Regions from separate parts of the Streptomyces sp. NPDC000983 genome, predicted to be linked through region 2. Evidence: riboswitches for the same ligand, from Rfam matches in the RefSeq annotation. Region 2 holds a riboswitch; the other holds the start of a gene.
The links. A riboswitch is a leader RNA that binds a small molecule or an ion and turns the genes downstream of it on or off. The one in region 2 is predicted to bind S-adenosylmethionine.

Region 1: it holds a riboswitch for S-adenosylmethionine, as region 2 does, so the genes downstream of both, ABT296_RS13635 (aminotransferase class V-fold PLP-dependent enzyme) here and thrC (threonine synthase) in region 2, are expected to answer to the same signal.

The regions. Positions count from the first base shown of each region.
Region 1 is NZ_JBEPBM010000010.1:11,307-16,949, reverse strand. Features, by position in the region: gene ABT296_RS13635 (aminotransferase class V-fold PLP-dependent enzyme) at 1-1,343, opposite strand, end outside; SAM riboswitch class IV at 1,476-1,592, opposite strand; gene trpD (anthranilate phosphoribosyltransferase) at 1,667-2,731, opposite strand; gene qcrB (cytochrome bc1 complex cytochrome b subunit) at 2,853-4,490, opposite strand; gene qcrA (cytochrome bc1 complex Rieske iron-sulfur subunit) at 4,487-5,542, opposite strand; gene qcrC (cytochrome bc1 complex diheme cytochrome c subunit) at 5,539-5,643, opposite strand, start outside.
Region 2 is NZ_JBEPBM010000011.1:116,286-121,928, reverse strand. Features, by position in the region: gene ABT296_RS15360 (cold-shock protein) at 88-291, opposite strand; gene ABT296_RS15355 (MoaD/ThiS family protein) at 723-998, opposite strand; gene thrC (threonine synthase) at 995-2,278, opposite strand; SAM riboswitch class I at 2,297-2,454, opposite strand; gene ABT296_RS15345 (glucosyl-3-phosphoglycerate synthase) at 2,628-3,572, shown strand; gene ABT296_RS15340 (alpha,alpha-trehalose-phosphate synthase (UDP-forming)) at 3,635-5,023, shown strand; gene otsB (trehalose-phosphatase) at 5,116-5,643, opposite strand, start outside.

The sequences.
Region 1 (5,643 bases), on a different contig from region 2:
CGCCCGTCCTCGGTGCGGTAGTTCCACTTCGCGCCGTCGGTGACCAGTTCCCGGACCGCGGCCACGAAACGTTCGACGTGCTCGTCGGGGGTGCCCGCGCCGAAGCTGACGCGGATCGCGTTGAGGGACTTCTCCCCGGGCGCCGCCTCGGGGGCCCCGCACTCGCCCTGCGAGCGGGGGTCGCTGCCGAGCAGGGTGCGCAGCAGGGGGTGGGCGCAGAACAGTCCGTCGCGGACGCCGATGCCGTACTCGGCGGAGAGGGCGGCGGCGAAGTGGGAGCTGTTCCAGCCGTCGACGACGAAGGAGATCACGCCCACCCGCGGGGCGTCGTCACCGAAGAGCGACAGGATCCGCACCTCGGGGACCTCGGCGAGGCCGGTGCGGACCTTCTCGATCAGGTGGTTCTCCCGTGCGATCAGGCCGTCGAAGCCGGCCTCCGTCAGGGCCTTGCAGGCCGAGGCGACGGCGTAGGCGCCGATCACGTTCGGCGAGCCGGCCTCGTGCCGGGCCGCGCTCTCGTGCCACTGCACCTCCACTCCCCCGTCCTCGCGGCGGCTGACCTTGCGGCTGGCGCCGCCGCCCGCGAGGTACGGCTCGGCCGCCCGGAGCCAGTCGGCGCGGCCGGCCAGGACGCCGGTGCCGAAGGGCGCGTACAGCTTGTGGCCGGAGAAGGCGACCCAGTCCACGTCGAGGTCGCGCACGGACACCGGGTGGTGCGGGGCGAGCTGGGCGGCGTCCAGGACGATCCGGGCGCCGTGCGCGTGGGCGGCGGCGGCCAGCTCCCGCACCGGCCACAGCTCGCCGGTGACGTTGGAGGCGCCGGTGACGCAGACCAGGGCGGGGCCGTGGGGGTCCCGGTCGGCGAGGGCTCGCTCCAGGGTCCGTACCGCCGCCTGCGGGGTGCGCGGGGCGTCGAGGTAGGTGACCCGGGCGTCCTGCCAGGGCAGCAGCGAGGCGTGGTGCTCGGTCTCGAAGACGAAGACCTGGCAGTCGGCGGGCAGGGCCGCGGCGAGCAGGTTCAGGGAGTCCGTGGTGGACCGGGTGAAGACCAGCTGGTCGTCGGGGCGGCAGTCGAGGAACTCGGCGACGGTGCGGCGGGCGTTCTCGAAGAGGTCGGTGGAGAGCTGGGAGAGGTACCCGGCGCCCCGGTGGACGCTGCCGTAGTACGGGGCGTAGGCGGCGACGTCGTCCCAGACCCGCTGGAGCGCCGGGGCGCTGGCGGCGTAGTCCAGCGCGGCGTAGGTGACCTCGCCACCGGTGACGAGCGGCACGGTGACATCCCGGCCCAGAACGGGCAGCGGGGCACAAATGGTCCGGGCGGAGGCAGCGGTGGGGACGGACATGGCGAAGCTCCCGTGAGAGACGGAGGAGAAGAGCGGAAGGAAGGTGCGCGGAGGCGGGGCTCGGCGGCCCTAGCGCATTCGCTTGCTCACGGGAGACTCCCTCGAATGACCAGGACCCCTGGTTTCGAGAGGGGTCCGCGCTTGCCGTAGACCTCGCTGCCTACGGCCTGGTCTTCACCCGGGGCACCCCGCCACGGACGGAGGGTTGCCGGACAGTCGGCCGGGGCCTCATGACTGTCACTCATGACCTGGTACAGGAACGTACGTGAAGTGATCGCGGTCCCGCAACCCGTGTCCGGATCGCGGGACCGGCGAACGAATCCCTAGGCGTTGCTCGCCGCGACCCAGCGCTCCAGCGTCCGCCTGGCCTCGCCCGAGTCGATCGACTCGGCCGCCTTCGCCATGCCGGCGCCGATCTGTTCCGCGAGGGGGGCGCCGGTGGGGTGCAGGGCGACCAGGGCGGCCGCCGAGTTGAGCAGCACCGCGTCCCGCACCGGGCCGGTCTCGCCGCCCAGCAGGCGCCGGGCCACGTCGGCGTTGTACGAGGCGTCCGCGCCGCGCAGCGCCTCGACGGGGACCAGGTCCAGGCCGACGTCCCGCGGGTCGAAGGACTCCTCGGTCACCTTGCCGTCGCGGACGATCCACACCCGGGAGGTGGAGGTGGTCGTCAGCTCGTCCAGGCCGTCGTCGCCGCGGAACACCAGCGAGGAGTTGCCGCGCTCGGCGAAGACGCCCGCGACGATCGGCGCCATCCGGGGATCGGCGACCCCGACGGCCTGCGCCCGCACCCGGGCGGGGTTGGTGAGCGGGCCGAGGACGTTGAAGACCGTGCGGATGCCCAACTGGCCGCGGGCCGCGCCCGCGTGACGCATCGCCGGGTGGAACTTCGCCGCGAAGCAGAAGGTGATCCCGGCCTCCTCGACCACCCGCGGCACCCGGGAGACGGGCAGCTCCAGGTTGACGCCAAGCTTCTCCAGCACGTCGGAGGAGCCGGAGGCGGAGGACGCGGCCCGGTTGCCGTGCTTGACGACCTTGGCGCCCGCGCCGGCCACCACGATCGCGGACATCGTGGAGATGTTGACGGTCTTGGCGCCGTCCCCGCCGGTGCCGACGATGTCGACGGTGTCGCCCGACACCTCGATCACGTTGGCGTGCTCGTACATGGTGCGGACGAACCCGGTGATCTCCTCGACCGTCTCGCCCTTGGCGCGCAGGGCCACCACGAACCCGGCGATCTGCGCGTCGGTCGCCTCCCCGCGCATGATCAGGTCCATCGCCCAGGCCGTGTCGTCGGCGCTCAGGTCGCGCCCCTCCAGCAGGCCGTTCAGCAGCGGGGGCCAGGAACGGCCCGCCGCGATGTCGCCTCCAGCGGGGGTCACAGCGCTCATAAGGCCGCTCCTGAGTGTCGTAGAAGAGTGTGCTCCCACCCTATCCAGCCCGGGGCACGGCGAAGGGCCCCGTCCGTACACCGGACGGGGCCCTTCGGCCGTGGCGTGGCGTGCGCAGCGATCAGTGGTGGCCGTGGCCGCTCGTGATCTCCTTGTACTCCTCTACGGTCGGCTTCGGAATCTGGGACTCCTCGCCGTAGTAGGCCTTGCTGAGCTTGACGCGCAGCTTCTCGGTGCCCTTCACCTTGCGCTCGACACCGTTCTCGTCGACCGTCGGGCCGAGCTCGGCCGGCTTGTACTGCTCGTGCGCGGTGAGCGTGTGCAGCGCGTCCTGGCTGAGCGGCTCGTGCACCTCGATGAACTCACCGTGCGGCAGGCGCTTGATGATGCCCGACTCGCGGCCGTGCAGCACCTTGTCCCTGTCGCGGCGCTGGAGTCCGAGGCAGATCCGCTTGGTGATGACGAAGGCCAGGACCGGGGCCACGAAGAACCCGATGCGGACGAACCAGGTGATGGAGTTGATCGACAGGTGGAAGTGGGTGGCCCAGAGGTCGTTTCCACCACCGATCAGCAGCACCATGTACCAGGTGATCCACGCGACACCGAAGGCCGTACGGGTCGGGGCGTTGCGCGGGCGGTCCAGGATGTGGTGCTCGCGCTTGTCGCCGGTGACCCAGGACTCGATGAACGGGTAGACCGCGATCGCGACCAGGACCAGCGGGAAGATGATCAGCGGGATGAACACACCCAGGACGAGCGTGTGACCCCAGAAGTTGATCTCCCAGCCCGGCATGACACGGATCAGGCCCTCGGAGAAGCCCATGTACCAGTCGGGCTGCGCGCCGGTGGACACCTGGTCCGGACGGTAGGGGCCGAGCGCCCAGATCGGGTTGATCGTGGCGATCGCCGAGATGGCCGCGATGACACCGAAGACCAGGAAGAAGAAGCCTCCGGCCTTGGCCATGTAGACCGGCAGCAGCGGCATGCCGACGACGTTCTTGTTGGTCTTGCCGGGGCCCGCGTACTGGGTGTGCTTGTGGTAGACGACCAGGATGAGGTGGCCGACCACCAGACCGAGCATGATGCCCGGCAGCAGCAGGATGTGGACCGAGTAGAAGCGGGCCACGAAGTCGCCGCCCGGGAACTCCCCGCCGAAGAGGAAAAACGACAGGTACGTGCCGACGATCGGCACGGACAGGATCGCGCCCTCCATGAAGCGGACACCGGTGCCGGAGAGCAGGTCGTCCGGGAGCGAGTAACCGGTGAAGCCGGTGAACATGCCGAGGACGAACAGCAGGAATCCGAAGACCCAGTTGATCTCGCGGGGCTTGCGGAAGGCACCCGTGAAGAAGACGCGCATCATGTGCACGAACATGCCGGCGAGGAAGATCAGCGCCGCCCAGTGGTGGATCTGCCGGATGAGCAGACCACCGCGGACGTCGAAGGAGATGTGCAGCGTGGAGCTGAACGCCTCCGACATCAGCTGACCCTGCAGCGGGACGTAACTGCCGTGGTACTCCACCTCGTTCATCGACGGGTGGAAGAACAGCGTCAGGTACACACCCGTGAGGATGATGATGATGAAGCTGTAGAGGCAGACCTCGCCCAGCATGAACGACCAGTGGTCGGGGAAGATCTTGCGCATGTTGGCCTTGGCCAGGCCGTAGATGCCCAGCCGGCCGTCCGCCCAGTCGGCGACGCGCTCACCGGCGGGCGCTTTCCCGCGTGAGCGGGACTGCGTGGTCTCTGTAGTGCTCATCCGCGCTCCCAGAATGCAGGACCGACGGGCTCATCGAAGTCGCCGAGCGCCTCGAGGTAGCCCTCGTCGTTCACGCCGATGCGCAGCTGCGGCAGGGCGTGACCGGCGGGACCGAAGATCACTCGGGCACCGTCGGAGAGGTCGAAGGTGGACTGGTGGCACGGGCACAGCGCGTGGTGCGTCTGCTGCTCGTACAGGGAGATCGGGCAACCGACGTGGGTGCAGATCTTCGAGTACGCCACGATGCCCTGGTAGGACCAGTCGAGCTCGCGCTTGTCCTTGATGTTGTCCGGCTGGATGCGGACGATCATCAGGGCGGCCTTGGCGATCTCCTTCTGGAAGTCGTGGTCGTGCTCCTCCAGTCCCTCCGGCTTGCAGAAGGTGAGGGAGCCGACCGCGACGTCCGAGGGACGCAGCGGCTCGTTGGTGTTCATGTTGACGAGCAGCTTGCCCTTGGACCACAGGGTGTGGCGGAGCTTGGTCCCGGGCAGCGGGCCGAGGTCGCGCAGCAGGACGACACCGGAGAGCGGGAACAGCGCCAGCGCTCCGAACATCGTGTTGCGGATCAGCTTGCGACGGCCGATCGCGGACTCCTTGGCGCCGTCCGCGAAGTCGGCCAGGACCTTGGCCTTGACCTCCGGCGGCGAGGCGACGGCGTGCCGCTCCTCGGCGACCTCCTCGTCCGACATCAGCGTGCGGGCCCAGTGGACCGCGCCCGCGCCGATGCAGAACAGGGAGACGCCCAGGGTCATGCCCAGCGCGAAGTTCAGCGCGCTGATGTGACCCAGCGGGAAGATGAAGACCGACCTGTCGGCGGGGATCGTCACGTAGGAGGCGATGAACCCGACGGTGGCCAGCATCGACACCGTGAACAGCAGGGCGACCGCGCGCTCGGACCGCCGGGCGGCCCGCTCGTCGATGTCCTGGATCCGGTGCTCGTGGGGCGGCAGACCGGGGTCCGCGAACGGGTTCTTGTCGTCCGCGACGCTCACCGCGCCGTGTGCGTCCTGCGCAGCGGGCAGGTTCTCTTCTGGAATGTCTTGGCTACTCATGACTTCTTGGCCTTTGCGGTCCGAGCGGCGACCCAGACGGCGACCGCGATCAGCGAGCCGAGTCCGAAGACCCACGCGAACAGACCCTCACTGACCGGACC
Region 2 (5,643 bases):
ATGCGGAAGGGCCCGCACCCGAGGGGTTGGGTCCCTCCGGTGCGAGCCCTTCAGCAGAAGACTCGCTTGCGGTTCTCGGTCGCGCGTTCAGGCAGTGACGCGAACCATGTCGGCCTGCGGGCCCTTCTGGCCCTGCGAGATCTCGAACTCGACCCGCTGGCCCTCTTCCAGGGTGCGGTAACCGTCCATCTGGATCGCGCTGTAGTGGACGAAAACATCCGCACCACCGTCGACCGCGATGAAGCCGTACCCCTTCTCCGCGTTGAACCACTTGACGGTGCCCTGAGCCATGCCTAACTCCCCTATTACTGGCCCTTGCACAGATCCGCACTTCGCGGATCCGGGTCAGACCTCACCCCCCAGTCGTATTGGGGGCGTGCGCCGGAACGCGTCGACCGCGGCTGAATGTATCTGTCCAACTGCCGTCTGCAACAGGTCAATCGGACGAGAATTCTGGACGCACGAGGTCCGGAATGTAGTAAGAATTCGCCTGCATTCAGGGCAAGTCGGGCCCCGCAAAAGAAGCAAATGACGCAAAAGACCCGCACACTTTGGCTGTTTCTCATCGCCTGGAGGTCGGAGCTCATATGCGTCCGGCAAGCGGGGAACAGCTGGTTCCCCAACTCTACCGTGCTCAATCAAGCAGAATTGCCCCCTCCGTTTCTCTTACGGAGAGGGCAATTCGATGAACTCTCGGTGACATACGTTACCGAAGGTAACGATCAGCCGCCGGCGACCGCCGGAATGATGGAGACTCCGGCGCCCTCGGGGGTCGCCGTCTCCAGACCCTGCTCGAAGCGGACGTCGTCGTCGTTGACGTAGACGTTCACGAAGCGGCGCAGCTTGCCCTGGTCGTCCAGGACGCGGGCGGCGATGCCGGTGTGGTTCTTCTCCAGGTCGGCGATGACCTCGGCGAGGTTGGCGCCCTCGGCGGCGACCTCGGCCCGCCCACCGGTGTAGGTGCGCAGGATGGTGGGGATGCGGACGGTCACGCTCATGCGAGGCCAGCCTCTCGGAAGGAGTCCAGGTTCGGGCGGATGGTGGCGGTCAGGCCGGTGCCGGCCACCGCGTCGAGGGTCTTCAGGCCGTCGCCGGTGTTGAGGACGACGGTCGTCTTCGCCGGGTCGAGCAGACCGTTCTTGATCAGCTTCTGCGTCACGCCGACCGTCACACCGCCCGCCGTCTCGGCGAAGATGCCCTCGGTGCGGGCCAGCAGCTTGATGGCGTCGACGACTTCCTCGTCGGTGACGTCCTCCACCGCGCCGCCGGTGCGGCGGGCGATGTCCAGGACGTAGGGCCCGTCCGCCGGGTTGCCGATGGCCAGCGACTTGGCGATGGTGTTCGGCTTCTGCGGGCGCACGACGTCGTGGCCCGCCTTGTAGGCCACCGACACCGGCGAGCACCCCTCGGCCTGGGCACCGAAGATCTTGTACGGCCTGTCCTCGACCAGACCGAGATTGATCAGCTCCTGCAGGCCCTTGTCGATCTTCGTGAGCTGCGAGCCGGAGGCGATCGGCACCACGATCTGGTCCGGCAGCCGCCAGCCGAGCTGCTCGCAGATCTCGTACGCGAGGGTCTTGGACCCCTCCGCGTAGTACGGGCGCAGGTTGACGTTGACGAAGCCCCAGCCCTCGCCGGCCGGGTCGCCGATCAGCTCGGAGCAGAAACGGTTCACGTCGTCGTAGTTGCCCTCGATGCCGACGAGTTCACCGCCGTAGACCGCGGCCATGACGACCTTGCCCTGCTCCAGGTCGTGCGGGATGAACACGCACGAGCGCAGGCCCGCCCGGGCGGCGGCGGCACCCACCGCGCCGGCCAGGTTGCCGGTGGAGGAGCAGCTGAGCGTGGTGAAGCCGAAGGCGCGCGCGGCCTCCAGGGCCTGGGCGACGACCCGGTCCTTGAAGGAGTGCGTCGGGTTGCCGGAGTCGTCCTTCACGTACAGCCCGCCGGTGACGCCGAGTTCGCGGGCGAGGTTGTCGGCCTGGACGAGCTTGGTCCAGCCGGGGTTCAGGTTGGGCTTGTCCGCCACGTCCGAGGGGACGGGCAGCAGGGGCGCGTAGCGCCAGATGTTCGCGGGTCCCGCTTCGATCCGCGCGCGGAGCTCCTCGGTGTCGTACGCCGAGAAGTCGTAGGCGATCTCCAGCGGGCCGAAACACTCCTCGCACGCGAAGACCGGGCCGAGCGGGACGCGGTGACCGCACTCGCGGCAGCTCAGGGCGGCGGCGGGACCGAGGTCGACGGTGGGATTTCCGGTGCTTGCGGCAGTCTGCACAGCCATGTGAGGCGAGGCCCTTTCTCCTCATCTTCCTCACGACGCATTTCGCCGTGAGACGGATTTGGCACCTTCCCGAGCCGGGAGCCCCGCAGGGCGATCGACGGTGATCGCTACGAGAACCGACTGGAGGGTTGCCGGGGCTTCATCGGGCCGTGTCCCTCTGCCCCTCTGGATGAGCGGTATTCGGTTGTGGGCGCTGACGGCCCCCGACATGCGATGGTCATCAGCGTTGTTCAAGACTGTAACCGAAGGCCAGGACAGTTGAGAGAGCCGTCCGAACCGCGAGATGGATCACATGGGGCGTTCATGCTGGTCCGGAGCTCGCCGAGAGATCGCAGAGGAGCCGCGCACTGTGCTGGAAGAAACCGAGCGCTGGCTGAGCACCCGCTCCTGGTCCGTGACCGACCGCCCGCTGCACCAGATCATGGCCGCGAAGCGCGCCTCGGGCCAGTCGGTCTCCGTCGTGCTGCCCGCCCTCAACGAGGAGCGGACCGTCGGTGACATCGTCGCCGTGATCCGGCACGACCTGATGCAGCAGGTCCCGCTGGTCGACGAGATCGTCGTGATCGACTCCGGTTCCACCGACCGCACCTCCGAGGTCGCCGCGGCGGCCGGGGCGACGGTCGTGCACCGGGACGCGATCCTGCCCCGCCTGCCCGCGGTGCCCGGCAAGGGCGAGGTGCTGTGGCGCTCGCTGCTGGCCACCCGGGGCGACATCGTGTGCTTCGTCGACGCGGACCTGAGGGAGTTCTCCTCGGACTTCGTCTCGGGCATCGTCGGCCCGCTGCTCACCGAACCCGGGGTCGACCTGGTCAAGGCGATGTACGACCGCCCGCTGGGGCAGGCCGCCGGACAGGGCGGCCGGGTCACCGAGCTGATGGCCCGCCCGCTGCTGAACATGCACTGGCCGCAGCTCGCCGGATTCGTGCAGCCCCTGGGCGGGGAGTACGCGGCCCGCCGCTCGCTGCTCGAACAGCTCCCCTTCCCCGTCGGCTACGGCGTGGAGCTGGGCATGCTGATCGACTCGCTGCACCTGGTGGGCCTGGACGCGCTGGCCCAGGTCGACGTGGGGGTGCGCAAGCACCGGCACCAGGACGGGCAGGCGCTCGGCCGGATGTCCGCGGCGATCTACCGCACCGCCCAGCTCCGCCTGGCCCGCGGGCACCTGGTCCGCCCCGCGCTGACCCAGTTCGAGCGCGGCGAGGACGGTTTCGAGCCGCGGACGTACTCGGTGGACACCGAGGAACGGCCGCCGATGGTGGAGATCGCCGAGTACGCCGCACGCAAGGTGGCCTGACACATTCCCCCGCCGACTGCTCGTACGTTTGAGCGTTTACGACACGGGCTAGGTTGGAGCACATGGCTTCCACGCACGATGCTGCCCGGGTGCTGGTCGCGTCGAACCGCGGCCCGGTCTCCTACGAGGTCCAAGGCGACGGCTCGCTGCGCGCCAAACGGGGCGGGGGCGGACTGGTGTCGGGGCTCTCGGCGATCGGGCCGGACGCCGGTGCCCTGTGGGTGTGCTCCGCGCTCTCCGACGGCGACCGCGAGGCGGTCCGCCGCGGGGTCGGCGAGGACGGTGTGCGGATGCTCGACATCCCGGCCGAGGTGCACTCCGACGCCTACAACGGCGTCGCCAACTCGGTGCTGTGGTTCGTCCACCACATGCTGTACCAGACGCCGCTGGAGCCGGTCTTCGACGCCGCTTTCCGGCGGCAGTGGGAGAACTACCGGCGCTACAACCTGGCCTTCGCCGAGGCGCTGGCCGGCGACGCGGCCGACGGGGCCGCGGTCCTGGTGCAGGACTACCACCTGACGCTGGTGCCGGGGATGCTGCGCGAGCTCCGCCCCGACCTGCGCATCGGCCACTTCTCGCACACCCCGTGGGCGCCGGTGGACTACTTCCGCATCCTCCCTGACGACGTGGCGCGGGAGGTCCTCGACGGCATGCTCGGCGCCGACCGACTGGGCTTCCTCACCCGGCGCTGGGCGGACGCCTTCACCGCGTGCAGCACGGAGCTGGCGGGGGGCCTGGGCGCCACCGAGGTCGGCGTGCACGGGCTGGGCGCGGACGCGGACTTCCTGCGCGCGCGGTCGCACGAGGCGGACGTCGCCGAGCGCATGGCGGCGCTGCGGACGGAGATCGGCGCGGGCCGCAGGACGATCGTCCGGGTGGACCGGACCGAGCTGTCGAAGAACATCGTGCGCGGGCTGCTGGCCTACCGGCATCTGCTTCAGGACCGCCCCGAGTGGCGCGAGCGGGTCGTGCACGTCGCCTTCGCCTACCCCTCCCGGCAGGACCTCGCCGTCTACCGCGAGTACACGGCCGAGGTGCGCCGGCTCGCGGACGAGATCAACGACGCCTTCGGCACCCCGGGCTGGACGCCGGTGGTGCTGCACGTCAAGGACGACTTCGCCCGCTCCCTGGCCGCCTACCGGCTCGCCGACGTGGCCCTGGTCAACCCGGTCCGGGACGGCATGAACCTGGTCGCCAAGGAGGTGCCGGTCGTCTCCGACGAGGGGTGCGCGCTGGTGCTGTCGCGGGAGGCGGGCGCGTACGAGGAACTCGGCGAGGACGCGATCGTGGTGAACCCCTACGACGTGCTGGCCACCGCGGACGCCCTGCACGAGGCCCTGACGATGCCGCCCTCCGAGCGCGCCGAGCGCACCAAGCGGCTGGCCGGCGCGGCCACGGCGCTGCCCCCGGAGCAGTGGTTCCTGGAGCAGCTGCGGGCCCTCACCGCCTGAGCCGAGGCAGAGGCGCCGGCGGCAGTGGGTTCAGCCCAGTGCTGAGGGCCCTCACCTCCTGAACCAAGGCAGAGGCGCCGGCGGCCGTGGGTTCAGCCCAGTGCGGCCGCCAGCCGGTTCAGCAGGTCCACCACTCCGGCCGGTCCCTTCACCACCAGGTCGGCCCGTTCCTCCAGCTCGGGGACCTCCTCGCTGCCGCTGCACACCAGCAGGCCCGGGGTGCCGTCGGCGCGCACCTTGTCGACGGCCGCGTAGGCGGGCAGGTCGCCGAGGTCGTCACCGGCGTAGAGGACCGAGGCCGCGTCTCTCTCGCGGAGGTGGTCCAGCAGGGCGACGCCCTTGTCCATGCCCGGCGGGCGCAGTTCGAGGACCATCCGGCCCGGTTCGACGATCAGTCCGTGGCGGGTGGCGAGTGCGGTGAGGGGGTCGCGCAGCGCCTCGAAGGCGGCCTGCGGGTCGCTGGCGCGGCGGGTGTGGACGGCGAGCGCGCGGCCCTTCTCCTCGATCCAGGTGCCGTGCCAGGCACCGACGCCGTCGAGGACGCCGGGCAGTTCGGCACGGACGGCGGCGACCCCGGGGTCGGGCTCGGGCGCGGTGACGGTGCCGGTGGCGGCGTCCCA